DNA from 2 places in the Paenibacillus sp. N22P23 genome. Region 1 is predicted to be linked to the other one. Evidence: riboswitches for the same ligand, from Rfam matches in the RefSeq annotation. Region 1 holds a riboswitch; the other holds the start of a gene.
What was found. Region 1 has a riboswitch for cobalamin ahead of AC506A_RS27705 (S-layer homology domain-containing protein). Riboswitches for the same ligand answer to the same signal wherever they lie in the genome.
Positions count from the first base shown of each region.

Region 2: another riboswitch for cobalamin. It lies ahead of AC506A_RS04650 (S-layer homology domain-containing protein); the one in region 1 lies ahead of AC506A_RS27705 (S-layer homology domain-containing protein).

Region 1 covers NZ_JBXENT010000011.1:110,579-118,741, forward strand. Annotated here, with positions in the region: gene AC506A_RS27690 (GTP-binding protein) at 1-942, shown strand, start outside; gene AC506A_RS27695 (MFS transporter) at 978-2,213, shown strand; gene AC506A_RS27700 (tetratricopeptide repeat protein) at 2,369-3,931, shown strand; cobalamin riboswitch at 4,038-4,230, shown strand; gene AC506A_RS27705 (S-layer homology domain-containing protein) at 4,357-6,006, shown strand; gene AC506A_RS27710 (DUF4430 domain-containing protein) at 6,019-6,969, shown strand; gene AC506A_RS27715 (energy-coupling factor transporter transmembrane component T) at 6,966-7,856, shown strand; gene AC506A_RS27720 (ATP-binding cassette domain-containing protein) at 7,829-8,163, shown strand, end outside.
Region 2 covers NZ_JBXENT010000001.1:944,756-952,918, forward strand. Annotated here, with positions in the region: gene AC506A_RS04625 (hypothetical protein) at 1-99, opposite strand, end outside; gene AC506A_RS04630 (hypothetical protein) at 209-505, shown strand; gene AC506A_RS04635 (GNAT family N-acetyltransferase) at 756-1,289, shown strand; gene AC506A_RS04640 (NAD(P)-dependent alcohol dehydrogenase) at 1,314-2,300, shown strand; gene AC506A_RS04645 (GNAT family N-acetyltransferase) at 2,387-2,842, shown strand; cobalamin riboswitch at 2,894-3,090, shown strand; gene AC506A_RS04650 (S-layer homology domain-containing protein) at 3,282-7,289, shown strand; gene AC506A_RS04655 (LysR family transcriptional regulator) at 7,351-8,163, opposite strand, start outside.

The DNA.
Region 1 (8,163 bases):
ACGGCAAAGGTGATTTTCGCCGAATCCTTGAATGTGAAGGATGTGCTCAAAGCCTTCCAGGTGCTGAATGCTGAGGATCCGTCCTTGAATGTCATCTGGGAGGAAAGCTTGCAGGAGATCCACATTCATGTGATGGGTCTCATCCAACTTGAAGTGCTGGAGCAGCTCGTAAGGGAACGATTCCAGTTCGCCGTCTCTTTCGGCAGCCCGGAAATTCTGTACAAAGAAACCATCACGTCGATTGTGAACGGATACGGTCATTTCGAACCGCTTAAGCATTATGCCGAGGTGCATTTGCGCCTGGAGCCGGGTGAGCGAGGCAGTGGATTGACGTTCATGAATGAATGTCACGCGAACGATCTGAGCATTGGCAATCAAAATCTAGTCAAGACGCATCTCTACGAACGCGACCACCATGGGCTCTTAACAGGCATGCCGCTCACTGATATTCGGGTGACGCTGCTTACGGGCGCCGGCCATAATGAGCACACGCATGGCGGCGATTTTCGCGAGGCAACGTTCCGTGCGCTAAGACAAGGGCTGGAGAAAACCGACAACATCCTGCTTGAGCCTTATTACGAGTATAAGATCAAAGTGGAAATCGACTACATGGGCCGCGTGTTATCCGATGTTCAACGGGCCTCAGGAGTGTTCGAGCCGCCGATAACGACAACTACGCACGCAGTCATTACGGGCATAGTGCCTGTTGCTACTTTCATGGACTACAGCACGGAGCTGGCTTCTTTTACGCATGGCAGAGGGATTGCGCACTTCGTCTTCGGCGGTTATGATCGTTGTCATAATGAACAAGCGGTGATTGAGCAGAAGAATTACCGGAAGGATGCGGACCCGCTGTACAGCTCGTCGTCGATATTTTGCGCGAAGGGTCACGGGTATACGGTCGCTTGGGATGAGGCAGAAGCGAAGATGCATTTATTATAAGGTTGTTTGAACTTGATTAGGGGAGGGACCTCAAAGTGGCAAAAGCATTAACCAAATCGATTCCGGTGGGCGCTACCGTTTTTCCGATTATATTTGCGATAAGTATCGTTCACTTGCTGAATGACACGATGCAATCGACTGTAACGGCGCTGTTTCCAATCTTGCGCGACTCGCTGCATTTAAGCTATAAACAGATCGGGTTTATCGCCTTCGCAATGAACATTACGGCCGCGGTCATTCAGCCGATGGTCGGTATGTATGCGGACCGTCGGCCAAGGCCTTTTATATTGCCACTAGGAGTGTGCTTTACGCTGGTCGGCGTTGTAGCGCTCGCGTTAGCACCCGAGTATGCGTATATCGTGATCGCCGTTATGATGATCGGCATCGGGTCGGCTATCTTTCATCCCGAATCTTCGCGAGTAGCCTATATGGCTGCAGGTAGTCAAAGAGGGCTGGCACAGTCGATATTCCAAGTTGGCGGCAATATTGGCGGTGCGCTCGGACCGATTATGAGTGCTGCGATCTTCGTGCCGCTCGGGCAAATCAGCGTCCTATGGTTCTCCATTGCGGCGATCGCAGCCATTCTGATTCAGACCTACGTCGCACGTTGGTATCGGGATTATGGACTGCAAATACGTTCCGCAGGAGCCAAGAAGAAAGCAGCATCGAGCGTTAAGAACGGTTCTGCTGCTGCGAGAATCGGATTATCGCAGAAACAAATTACCTGGGCCATCGTTATTCTTGTTTTCTTAGTGGTATCGAAGCATATTTATATGTCCAGCTTAAGCAGCTATTATAGTTTTTATTTAATGGATTCGTTCGGGGTTTCCGTGCAGCATGCGCAGTTATTTCTGTTTGCGTTTCTGGCGGCAGCCGCGGCAGGCACATTCTTTGGCGGACCGCTTGCCGACCGCTACGGCCGGAAAAACATCATTTGGTTCTCGATTCTCGGTACCGCGCCGTTCTCGCTTCTGCTGCCGTATTGCGACTTATTTTGGACATGCGTAATGTGTATCTGTGCGGGGTTCGTACTGTCATCGGCGTTCTCCATCATTGTCGTGTTTGCGCAGGAGCTGCTGCCCGGCAAAGTGGGCCTCGTATCAGGGTTGTTCTTCGGGCTTGCATTTGGTATCGGCGGCTTGGGCTCGGCTGTTCTGGGCTGGATCGCCGATGCGACGAGCATTGAATATATGATGAAGCTATGCGCGTACTTGCCGCTGCTCGGCATTCTCGCCATATTCCTGCCGAAGGATGAGAAGCTGCATGCCTGATGACCATCTCGTCATGTAGGGATCAATAACTGTAACAAAGGGCGCCAATTGTGGCGTCCCTTTTGCTATTTTCGTAAAGTAGTGCTACATATTAAGAGATACTTTCGTCCATACTCGTTCCCTTAATGGTGACATAGAAAGCAGGTCTACAGTGAATGGCAGAACATAACCGACAGCAGTTTCGCTTCAGCGAAGCACCAATTTGGGATTTGCAGCGCAATTATTACGAAGAAGAAGGCATGAAGGCTTGGAACAATGACCAAGTCCCGCAATATATATCGAGTAATCCGATGATGGCTACCTCTTATGCGGAGATGATTTTCGGATTTCTTCAAGATCGGGCGGGTACGGGGGATCTTGCTGAACCGGTGACAATTATTGAATTGGGTGCGGGTGCAGGGCGCCTTGCGTTTCACACCCTGCATAAACTGTGCGAGCTGCGCGATTATGCCGGTATCGAGCTGCCGCCGTTCCGATATGTGATGACCGACCTGGCAGCCAAGAACGTAGTGGCTTGGCAGAATCATCCCGCCATGCAGCCGTTCATTCAGGAGGGACTGCTTGATTTTGCAAGGTTTGATGCTGTAGCCGATACAGAAGTGCACTTGGCCGTAGCGCAAACTACGATACGTCCGGGTGATTTGAAGCAGCCGCTGCTGATCGTCGCCAATTATTTCTTTGATGTGATCCCGCAAGAGTTGATTTATGTTAGTGATGGAGAAGTCTATGAGTGCGATATCAGTGTCGAGTTTCCGGATAATCTCAAGGAGCTTACGACATCAGAAACCATCAAACATATGAAGCTGAATTACGTGAATCGCTTGGCGCCTGCATACAAAGAAGCAACCTACCCCTATCATGATCTGATCACGATGTATGTGCAGGAGCTAGATGATTCTTATATCCTGTTTCCGGTAGCCGGGCTGACCTTATTGGATCGGCTTCAGCAGCTGTCACAGGCAGGGTTTCTGTTGATCACGGCGGATAAAGGCGACCATCGGCTGGAGCACTGGAACCTTGCCGAGCCGCCGGAGTTCTTTCATCATGGCAGCTTCTCGCTAAATGCAAACTATCATGCGATTCAACATGTGTTGGAGCAAAGAGGTGCACTGTCGCTCTTTACGAAGGAGCATCATTATAACGCGATTAATGTCGGCTGTATTCTCATGCTGGAATCACCGATGCGTTATGCCAATACAAGGCTGGCTTTTCGGCGGTTTGTAGAACGCTTTGGGCCGGATGAGTTCTTCAGTATGAAGGAGTGGGTCGACCAGCATATTGGCACGATGGGGCTGCAGCAAATATTGGCCTTCTGGCGGCTGGGTGGGTATGATGCGGAGTTCTTTATCCAATGCACGAAACAAATTTCAGCTCTGCTGCCCGAGGCTGGCGAAGAAGAATTACTGGATATTCAAAATGGCATACACATCATGTGGTCATCGTTCTATGTGATGGAGCAGCGTTATGACTTGGCGCTGGACGCAGGTTTGCTGCTATTCGAGATGGAGTTCTACGATGACGCGAAGGCGTTCTTGAGCTTATCGATTGAAACCGATGAAGATGAGTCCGTTCCGACTGTCTTATTCTGTCTGGCGATATGCAGCTATGAGCAGGGAGATAAGGAAGCGGCGATGGCATACTTGCGTGAGGCACTGGTTCAAGAGCCTGAGCATGAGGATGCCTTGGCACTTCTGCAGGCGCTGACAGCAGAAGAGTAGAATAAGTATGGATAGAAGAAGGGCGCTCCTTGCGGGCGCCCTTTTGTTTTTGCCATAGCGGCAATGGATAGACAAAACCATCGTTCTTCTATAGTATGAATAGCAATTGAATAGAACTAGTCAAGGTGCACGCTTAGTCGATAAGCGCTGCTTAATAGGGAAGTTCGGTGAAAATCCGGCGCGGTCCCGCCACTGTAAATGAAGAGCTGATCTAGGATTTGCCACTGGCCCATAAGCCGGGAAGGCATAGAGAAGCGTTGACGCATAGCCAGGAGACCTGCCTTGATTTGATTTCACAGACTCTACGGATGATGGAGGCGGTGCTTTTTTGTTGTCTTTGCTTGTAGTTGACGACGCTGGCTGCCTTTGATTCTTAATGAATCAAGGGCTTTTTTTTGTTTATCCAAACCACGAAGGAGGCAGTTATGAACAAGTATGCCAAGCTAGTGTCCCTCTTGATCGTTCTGTGCCTGGGCACTGCGATTATAGGTTCCATCGGTGTGTCCGCAGCATCATCAGCAGCATCCATCAAAGATGTGGACAGTGCCGTCAAGGAAACGGCCGAATACATGCTGACCACGGTAAAAGAACCACAATTCGGCTCTGTTGGCGGTGAGTGGGCCATTATCGGACTTGCGCGTTCCGGCTACAGTGTACCGCAAAGCTATTATGATGCTTATTACAGCCGTGTCGAACAAGTTGTCCTTGCGAACAAAGGTAATCTTCACGATAAGAAATATACCGAGTACTCTCGGCTAATTCTGGCATTAAGGGCAATCGGTGCAGATCCTGCGAATGTTGCCGGCTATAATCTGCTCCTGCCTTTGAGCGATTTCGACAAAACGGTTTGGCAAGGGATTAACGGCCCGATCTTTGCACTTCTTGCGCTGGATAGCGGCAATTATGAGGTCCCCTTCAATAAAGCTGCCCGTACACACGCAACCAGAGACATGTATATCGATGACATTCTATTGCGGCAGTTGAAGGATGGGGGCTTCGCGCTTTCCGGAACGGCAGCGGACCCCGACATAACGGGCATGGCGCTGCAGGCGCTTGCCAAGTATCAGAATCGAACGGGCGTAAAGACCGCAACAGAGAAGGCGATTGCGACCCTTTCACGGATTCAAGACAGTGGTGGCGGCTATGCGAGCTTAGGTGTGAAAAACGCAGAGAGCACCGTGCAGGTGCTCATGGCACTGTGTGAGCTCGGAATCCCAATCGACGACAGCCGATTCGTCAAGAACGGTAAAACGGTTCTGGATGATTTGCTGTCTTACTATGCCAAGGGAAAAGGTTTCCGGCACACGGCAGACGGTAGCGGTGTATCGGGCATGTCGACGGAGCAGGCGTTATACGGGCTCGTCAATTACCAGAGAGCGGCAGCAGGGCAGTCGAGCATGTATCGAATGGACGATGTCGTCCCGTTGTTATCCACAAGTCATCAAGCGAGTGTGGGATTGCCGAATAAAAATAAAGCGATTAAAGCCATGCCGGTTATTAACGCTGGCAAAACCTTTTCCGATATCCGTGCACATGTGAATAAGTCTGCGATCGAATCACTTGCATCCAGAGGTATCATCAGCGGAATGAGTGCCAATGGTTTTGCGCCGAATCGAACGATGACGCGGGCAGAATTCGCGGCTATTGTGACCAAGGGTCTCGGTCTCGGGCTTACTCCGAATGCGGCGCAAGTCTTCAACGATGTATCAGCCACGAGCTGGTATGCAGGTGCAGTGGGTACGGCTTACACGTACGGCATTGTGAATGGAACCTCTGCTGCTGCATTTTCACCGAGTCGTACCATCACGAGGCAGGAAGCAGCTGTCATGATCGCAAATGCGGCAAAGCTGTGCGGGTTGGATACATCGATGGTTAACAGCGAAGTTCGAGATATGCTTGCACAATTCGGTGATTACACCTTAACCGCGCCGTGGTCAAGAACGGCGCTTGCTTTCTGCTATAGGGAGAACATTTTATCGCAGGAGATGCTGACGATTGCTCCGACTACATTTGTCACGCGCGCCGAGATTGCGGAGATGCTCTACCGCATGCTGCGATCGGCAAAACTAGTGTAAAGAGGCGTAAAGATGAACATGAAACAAACCCGAACGAAACTTGTTGCGGCGGCAATTGTTGCAATCGTCCTTATTATCGCTTTCTATAGCAGCGGGCCTTCTTCGGCCACGAAGAGTGAGCGTAATGCCGTTGAAAAAGCGACGGAAACGGCGGATCAAGCAGTGCTTCCACCAGCGGCAGCACCTTCATCTGAATCTGAATCGGAGCCTGAACCAACAACGGATGAGAAATCTCCCACAATCGTCAAGGAAACCGCCGAAGAATCTGATGATGAACCGGCTACCTCAAGTGAGGGAGTGAAAGCCTCGTCTAAGCCCGAACAATCGGTGAAGCCTAAGCCAAGCACATCCTCATCGTCATCCCAGACGAAGCCATTACCACCGGCAAAGGGGGCAACCAAACCTCCTTCAATGGACGCGAAGGCTCCTGTAATCAAGCCGGATGCAGGGAAGGATCAGTATCTTACCGATCCCGTGCCGGAAGGCAAGCCAGCTCCCATTGATCCACAGAAAGCTGAAGTTTCCGATAGGGTGATGACGGCGTATCTCTCCGTGAGCTGTGCAACGATTCTGGATCATATGGATCAATTGGATGCCGAGAAAGTCGAGCTCGTACCTAAGGATGGCGTGATCTTCAAGTCACAGGAAGTGACGTTCTATGAAGGTGAATCCGTGTTTAACGTGCTGCAGCGTGAAATGAAAAAGAACAAAATTCCGATGGAGTTCGAGAATACGCCTATGTACAACTCCGCCTATATTGAAGGGATCAATAACCTCTATGAATTTGACTGCGGGGAGTTATCCGGGTGGATGTACAACGTAAATGGATGGTTTCCGAACTACGGTGCAAGCCGGTATCAGCTGAAGCAGGGCGATGTGATCGAGTGGGTGTACACATGCGATTTGGGCCGAGATGTTGGCGATTCTTATGCTGCACAAGCCGGCGGCGGTGGGAAGTCATGAAAGACGCCTTCTCCAGCTATCACCCGTTCGTCAATTTTCTATATTTTGCACAAGTCATTCTGTTTGCTATGGTGTTCATGCATCCGGCTTGCTTAGCGATTTCCATGATCTTCGCGATCGCATACTCCATCAAGCTGAATGGGCGTAAAGCCATCACCTTTCAACTCCTTTACATGCTGCCTTTGCTGCTCGTAACGGCATTCATCAATCCGGCTTTTAACCACGAGGGAGTTACGATCCTAACCTACTTGCACAGCGGCAATCCCTTGACGCTGGAGTCGATAACGTACGGCATCGCGGCAGCTGCGATGTTTGTAACGGTCATTTGCTGGTTCTCTTGTTATAACGCGGTCATGACCTCGGATAAATTTATCTACCTCTTTGGCACCGTAATTCCGGTAATGTCGCTCCTTTTCTCCATGGTGCTTCGTTTTGTTCCGAGGTTCAAGGCGCAGCTTGCGGTGGTGTCTCATGCACAGAAATCCATTGGCAGGGATGTATCTAATGGCGGCGTCTTCGTTCGAATCAAACACGGTATTCGAATACTGTCCATCATGGTGACCTGGATGCTGGAGAATGCGATCGAAACGGCCGATTCCATGAAGAGCAGAGGCTACGGCTTAAAGGGGAGGACTGCCTTCTCCCTCTTTTTGTTCGGTCGTCGTGACCGCATCGTGACGATCGTCATGGCAACAATTGGCGGATATTTGATCGCCGGTGCAATGGCCAAAGGGCTGTACTTCAGCTACTTTCCTTCCATGCGGGGCGCCTTTCTGTCGGCTTTCAGCATAAGCTTGTTTCTGGCCTACGCCGTATTATGCGCAGCGCCGCTGATGATTAATAGTTGGGAGGACAGGAAATGGAAGCTTTCGCAATCCGACATTTGACCTTCGCTTACCCTGGTTCGGAGAAGAAAGCCTTAGACGATATATCATTAACGATCCAGCAAGGTGAATTTGTGCTGATCTGCGGACAATCCGGCTGCGGCAAATCAACGCTTCTCCGTCATTTGAAAACCGACCTTACCCCTCACGGCATCAGAAGCGGGGAAATTCGATTTCAAGGGACGCCTCTCCCTCTTTTAGACAGGCGCCGGCAGGTCGCTCAAATCGGCTATGTACTGCAATCGCCCGACAATCAGATCGTGACGGATAAGGTGTGGCATGAGCTGGCTTTTGGACTGGAAAGCTTGGG
Region 2 (8,163 bases), on a different contig from region 1:
GACCATAGCAGTTTGGTTTGCATTCGTGTCACAACCAACTAGCATAACAACTGCAAGTAGAGAAAGAATCAGCCATTTCAGAATGATCGACACTCCCATCGGGTACTGATGCTGTGGATTTACATACGATCATAAATATGCATAAAAATCCACGATATAACAGGAATATTCAACGATGGATCACGTGATTGAGGAAGGTGGAAGGGACATGAAAGCAAGATATGTACTCCTAACAGGGATGATGTTCGTAACAGTTCTTTCATTAACGGGATGTGTGCCTGGAGACGGGACGAATAATGTGGCTCATCCTGCAGGTTTCTTCTGGGGAATCTGGCACGGATGGATCGCACCGATTTCGCTCATTATTGGCATCTTTAAACCCCATATTAGAGTTTATGAAGCTCTTAATTCAGGCTGGTGGTACGACGCAGGCTTCTATATCGCAGTCATCTGTGGTTTTGGCGGCGTTTCTTTCCGTAGACGGAAGAAAGTCAAACAGGATTAACGTGATGTGAAATAGGGGATAGTTGGTATACCCGACTACCCCCTTATTTGCTATGATCAAATTAGGTAATAGATAGAGGAGTGACTTGTAAGTGTCCAGCAGGTAGTTCTAGCTAATTGCTGAGACAAGGGGTGTATATTTATACATCAAACACTACTCGATAGAAATGGTTTACATAACTATAATTATGTATACCGATTGTTGCGAATTGATCGATGGATATTTCACCCAAAATAGGAGGCCTCATGGCATGATGGAAACAAAGCGGTTAATGATAAGAGAATTTATTGCTTCCGACCTGGAAGCTGTTCATGCATATGCATCAGATCCATTGGTTTGTACGCATACCATCTGGGGGCCAAACACAATCGAAGATACGCAGAACTATCTCGATAGCGTCATTGAAACGCAGAAACAACAGCCGCGCTTGGATTTTGAATTTGCCGTTGTTCTTAAAGAAAACGGGGAGTTGATCGGCGGATGTGGCATTCACATTGGAAACGCATTACAAGCTGAACTGGGTTATTGCTTCAATCACGCATTCTGGGGTAAAGGCTATGCGACTGAAGCGGCTGCAGCCTTACTGCAGTTCGGTTTTCGTGAACATGGACTTCATCGCATGTATGCAACGTGTCGCCCGGATAACGTAGGTTCTGCTACCGTGATGCAGCGAATCGGAATGAAATTCGAAGGACATTTGAGGGAACATATGCGGCATAAAGGGAAGTGGCATGACTCTTATCAATACTCGATTCTAGAAGATGAATTTGCGTATGATCGATAGAATCCACGGATCGAGGTGCTCCTGATGATGATGAAAGCAATCGTGTACACATCCTACGGAAAAACAGAAGTTCTATCCCTACAGGAGGTGCCAAAGCCTACTCCTAAGGACAATGAAGTACTTATTCAGGTACATGCGGCGTCCGTTAATTCGTGGGATTGGGATCTGCTTAGAGGAGTTCCGTATCTGGTCCGCCTAGGTGGGCTTCGTGGACCTCGATTCCGTATTCTCGGAGCGGACATTGCAGGTCGAGTTGAAGCAGTTGGCAAAGATGTGAAGCAACTGCGTGCAGGTGATGAGGTGTTCGGCGATATTTCGGGGTGCAGCTGGGGCGGTTTTGCAGAATATGTATGTGCCAGAGAGTCTGCGTTATCGCTTAAGCCCAGAGGCATGACATTCGAGGAAGCTGCAGCCATACCGCAAGCAGCTGTTCTTGCTTTACAAGGTCTTCGAATAAAAGGCGAGCTGCAGAAAGGGCACAAGATACTCATTAACGGTGCTGGTGGAGGTGTGGGGACATTTGCGCTTCAGATTGCCAAGTCATGCGGAGCTGAGGTTACGGCTGTAGACCATGGCAGTAAATTGGATCTCTTACGATCGCTAGGCGCGAACCATGTTATTGATTATACGAAAGAGGATATTACGCATAATGGTCAATGTTATGATCTGATTCTGGATGTGGCAGGCTTTCGCTCCATGTTTGACTACAAACGAGCCTTATCGCCTACAGGCACTTATGTCATGATTGGCGGTTCAACGGCTCGAATCATCCAGCTTCTGTTTCTCGGTGCCTGGGTTAAACGAACCGGAAGTAAGACGATGAGACTCTTATTGCACAAACCAAGCAGAGATGATCAAGATTTCATCAGGCAGCTCTACAAGTCTGGCACAATCAAACCTGTAATTGATCGGATATACCCCTTAAGCCAAACTGCCGATGCACTGAGGCAACTCGGAGAAGGCAACGCAAAGGGAAAATTGATTATCCAGGTGAGCGGTAGTAAGAAGTAGCCTTGTAGTAGAATGCATATCGACTTCACTTGGCAGGGCTAGTATAATGGGTTGATTAAATCCTACAGACAGTGGAGTGTAGATACATGGAAATCAGAATCGATGATCTAACCGGAGCCCAAATCATTGCGCTAATAAAGGAACATGTTCAAAGTATGGCCGAGCAATCTCCTGAGGAAAGCATGCATGCACTTAATCTTGATGGGCTAAAACAACCTGATATTACGTTCTGGAGCGCTTGGGAAGAGGATGAATTACTAGGTTGCGGAGCCATCAAGGAATTGGATGCGGGACACGGAGAAATCAAATCGATGCGAACCTCGATGCAGCATTTAAGAAAAGGGGTTGCGAAGCGACTTCTTGAACATATGATCGAAGAAGCCAAGAAACGAGGGTATACTCGGCTAAGCTTGGAGACGGGATCGATGGAATCGTTCAAGCCTGCCATGAAGCTATATGCCAGTCTGGGCTTCGAAGAGTGTGAGCCATTCGCGGATTATATTTTAGACCCGTACAGTGTTTTTATGACGAAAACATTATAAATTTCATAGACAAGGTTATCGATTGCCGTTATGATGGACAAGAAAATTGAATACATACGATCCGTAAAAGGTGCAGTTTGTTGCCTAACAAACTTGCTTAAAAGGGAAGTCCGGTTAAAAGCCGGCGCGGTCCCGCCACTGTAATTGAGGAGTGACTCCACACGGTGCCACTGGTTCTTATCGAACCGGGAAGGCTGGAGAAGCGATGATTCATGAGCCAGGAGACCTGCCTTTACGCGAATGTTTCTTAATTCTTCGGGGGGTGGGAATTGGAAATGATCATGAACGCGCATAATCTCGTAATGGAGCTTTATTGCTTATATTGCTATGCGTGATTTCAGTATCTGTTTGAGCCGCCCTGTTTTGGGGCGGCTTTTTTTGTTGATTGGCGAAGCTATGCATACCGTGTGCAGAATCTAGTAATGAAGTGGAGAAGAGGATGGATATGCGATCTCATGTAGTTCATTATTCAAGTAAGTTGAAAGGTAAGCGCTGGCTGGCTTTCATGCTTGCGGCAGTATTGTTTATTTCTGTAATTGGTCCTTCATTTACCGTTTATGCGGAAGATGTGGAAGTGACTCCCGACCCGCTGCTTGAGCAGGTAGAGGCGGCGATCGATGGCACCGTTCAATCTGTGCTTGGCGCATCCAGTTTAGGAGACTGGCAGGCAGCTGGTCTTGCGGCGGCAGGCGAAACTGTTCCAAGCAACTATGTATCCGCACTTTATAAGAAACTTGTTGCCGGTAAAGGTGCATTATCATCCATAACGGACTATGAGAGAACGGTGATTGGATTAACCGCAGCTCACCAGGATGCGACGAAGTTCGCGGGTTATAATTTGGTTGAGCGTATCTACAATTATCCGACTACTCCAGCATTGAACGGATTGATATTTGCACTTATCGCATTGGACAGCGGCGATTATTCCATCCCAGATCAAGCTGTGTGGACGAGAGAGAAGCTAGTCGCGGAAGTGCTGAAGAAGCAGAAGTCGGACGGCGGATTCAGCTTCGGTGGCGCAACCAGTGATCCGGATATGACGGGTATGACGCTCACGGCGTTGGCTCCTTATGTCGATCAAGCGGCGGTTCAGACGGTCATTGCCGCTTCTGTCACGTGGTTATCAAGCAGCCAACTTGATAACGGAGGCTACAAATCCTACGGCGTGGATAATAGCGAAAGCGTCTCGCAAACCATTATTGCACTCACGTCACTGGGTATAGATCCGACGGAGGCTCGTTTTACCAAGAATGGTATCCATCTCATCGACCGTTTGTTGTCATTCAGGAAGGCGGACGGGACATTCTCGCATACGCCGACGGGTCAATCGAACGGCATGGCGACGGAGCAGGCGCTGCAAGCGCTTGTGGCCTTCGAGAAGTTTAAGAAAGACGGTGGGAAACTTTACGATTTCGGTGCCCGCGTGCCGTATGGATGGGCAAGTGACTGGCTGCTTGGAGACGGCAATTGGATGGGTATCTCCGAATGGCAGGTTGTAGCTCTAGCCCGTGAAGGCCGCAAAGTTCCAGACAGCTATTTGACTACGAAGTTGCCGGAAACCATATCTTTTATGAATCAATATCCGGAATATGCGTATGTGACCGATTATGAGCGAATCACGATCGCCTTATCCTCACTCTATGAAGATGCAACGGATTACGCAGGTATCAATTTCGTAGAGAATATCTATAACAGCGAAGTTATGGAAGCACAAGGCTTAAACGGGCTGGACTTCGCGTTAATTGCTCTAGATTCGGGAGCTTACAAAACGCCGGATGAAGCGATATGGAATCGGGAGAAGCTCATTGCCGCCATATTAACCAGGCAGCATGAGGACGGAGGCTTTGCTTTAGATACAGGTGACAGCGATCCCGATATGACCGCAATGTCATTAACGGCGCTGGCGCCTTACATGGATCGAACCGATGTGCAGACTGCCGGGCAGAAAGCGGTCCAATGGTTGTCCAGTAATCAGGATGCGAATAGCGGCGGCTATCCATCCGACTATTTTGGCACCATCGTTGATTCAAGTGAGAGCGTCTCGCAGGCGATTATTGCCCTTACTACTAATGGCATTGATCCGACAAGTGCGCCATTCACGAAGAATGGGATTACGCTCTTGGATAAGTTGTTCACGTTTATGCAGCCTGATGGCGGATTCTTGCATGTTGTGGATCCGAATGCTGCTACAGATGCCATGGCGACTGAACAAGCGCTGCAAGCCCTAGCGGCTTATGAGATGTTTGTCGGCGGCAAGGGGCAGCTCTATCAAATCGTGAAGCCCACAAGCTTATTGGTTGAAGGACCTGCGGGTCCAATTGCGGCAGGTGTGGTTGATGAAGGTAACGTATTGGAATCATTGACCTCTCTTCTCCAGCAGAATCAAGTACCTGTAGAAGTTACCGACTCTTCGTATGGCAAGTACGTAAGTTCCATTAATGGAATTGCTGCCAGCGGCAATAACGGCTGGATGTTCGACGTTTACCGTGATGGGAATTGGAGTTTCCCGGCAGTCGGGATGGATGGCTACACCTTGCAGAAGGGCGACAAAGTTGCGGTCTATTATGCGGGTGCTGACACGGCACTTGTGAAGTCGGTGAAGTTGTCGCCAGCAACACCGGAAGCAGGAAAAGCCTTCAACGTTGCGGTCATGCAGACGGGATCGTTCTGGAACGGTACCGAAAGTGAAGTGCGAACTTCTGCTGCCGCTGGAGTACAAGTAACCATAGGTGGCAGAACCGTCACAACGAATGCGAGCGGAGAAGCTGCGTTTAATCAAGGCATAGATGCAGCAGGCCGCTATACGCTTGAAGTGACCGGTTACCGTGCGGACAGTGCGCCAAGTCTTGTACGACACACGCAGCCTCTGACCATTGTTGTGCAATCGCCTACTCCTCCGGATGGCGGAGATGGAGAAAACCCGCCTCCTACAACACAATATGCAACCCTGTCCGTTACCGGTGATACACAGAAGGGAACGATCTTAGGAAGCACGCAAGTTGCTTTGCAAACAGGCGATACCGCCTATACCGTATTAGAACGCGCGCTGCCAGGCAAAATCCGCTCGATCGGAGCAGGCTCTACTTTATATGTGCAGGGGATTGATGGCCTAGGTGAGTTTGACCGTGGTAAAGAGAGCGGGTGGATGTACTCGGTTAATGGCGTCTTTCCGAATTACAGCGCAGGACTCTACGTCCTGAAGCCAAATGACGTCGTAGCATGGCGATATACACTCAATTTAGGCATCGATTTGGGGCAGAAGCCGGAAGATTGGAACCCTCCGGGAGGCGGTACAGGTCCATCTGTTGACAGTCCAGAGATCGTCGATGTACCGATTGATACGAACAAGGATTTCGAACTCGGACTTACGGCGCAGCAGCAAAACACTGGCGTTAAACTGAATATTCCCGCAGTGAAAGCGAAAGTAATCCTAAACGTAGAGAAGGTTAAGAACGAACTGCCCAAAGTCGTTATAAACAAAGGCAGCTTATCTCTCGTCATTGATAAAGGAACGAAGCTGGTATCCGGTGATTCAACGATCGAGTTGTTTACTTCGTTGGATGCTTCTGATTCAACAATCAACGCTTTGATTCAAGGTCATTTGATCAACGGAGATAAGCTGGATGACATCGGTAATGCCTTCATCATGGGTTCTTCGAATGGGTCTTATCTATTCGACAAGCCGCTTACTTTTACGATCAAGGACGGTAAAGGTCAGGCAGCCGGATATATTGAAAATGGTACGTTTACGCCTATTACGGTTTATGATTCTGAGGATCAAGGTGCCAAGGCTACAAAAGATAGTAAGAAAATCACTTATGCCTTCATGGTAGGCAATGATCTAGTGATCAAGACCAATCATTTTACGTCATTTGTCACTTACACAATTACACGCTCAGATTCAGTTATTCCGTATTCCGATGCGAAGCTGATTGCATCATGGGCTGCAAGTGCGATTCGTGAAGCAACGAGCAAAGGCTTCGTTCAAGGCAGCTCAGGTAAGCTGAATCCGAAAGCGAAGATTACGAGAGCTGAGTTTGCCAAGCTAATGGTCGAGGTTATTGGGCTGAATCTGTCGACTGCTGCATCGAGCAAATTCAAAGATGTACCTCAGAACAAATGGTTTGCAGTCTATATTAACACCGCCTTCAAAGCTGAGATTATTTCGGGCTATCAGGACCGGTTTAATCCGAATGAGACGATAACGCGTGAGCAGATGGCATCCATTGTAGTGCGGGCTTTGAAGCTTCAAAAATCAACATCAGACGCGACGCTCAAAGATATGGATCATGTTTCCGGCTGGGCCAAATCCGATGTGCAGACTGTTGCTAATTTGAACCTCATACAGGGATCGGATAACCGTTTTAATCCAGCTGATCCGGTTACTCGCGAGATGGCCATTGTCGTGGCTATGAGAGCTTATCAGCACAAACACAATCACACATAGGAAATGCAAACAACCAAAGGAAGAGCGATTCCATTCGCTCTTCCTTTGGTTTTGTTTGGAATTATTTTACACCTAGCAGTTCTAGTCCAAGCTTCACGCTGGGATGTTCCTGCTTCTCGGTAAGGAAGCTTGCGTAGACTTGAAGCTTTTGGATTTCCGGCATCGGGAAATCACACTCAACTATAAAGAGCTTCTGCTCATCGAGAAAAGACTGCGCCGCTGATTTCGTCAGAAATCCGAATGCTTCTCCCCGCATAATCAGTGTCATTATGATGCCTGAATGATCGATTTGCATGGTCGGAATGTAGCCAGGCCCAACCATCTCCGAGAACCATTCCGGGAATGTGAAGCCGACATGGCAGTACTTCTGCGTGAAGAAATCCGATCTGCTGACTCGAAGATCCTTCCGCGCTGACACGAGTACGATTTCATCGTCGAAAAGCAGACGTTTCGAAACCTTCGGATGATCCGGCGCATCGTATCGGACTGCAATGTGGACCGTCCCATCAAGCAGCAGATCTCGAACCATGTAGCTGGAATCGATGTAACTGAAAATTTTGAGTGCCGTATCCGGATGTTGTTGTCTGAAAGCAATAATGTGATCCAAGTAGCGGTAGTGCCACACGGCGCCCGGGCCGCTAATCACGATATAATTCTCGAACTGCTCCGACACCGTGAGCTTGCTTTCTTCGAATAAGCGCAGCATCCGCTCTGCATAAGGGAGGAAAGCCATTCCGGCTTGCGTTAAGCTGACATTCCGATTATCTCGCAAAAACAACGTCTTCCCAATCGTAATCTCTAATGCTTTGATTCTCGCTGTTACTGCCGACTGAGAGATGTGTAAGAATTCGGCGGCCTTCGTGAAATTCAGGGA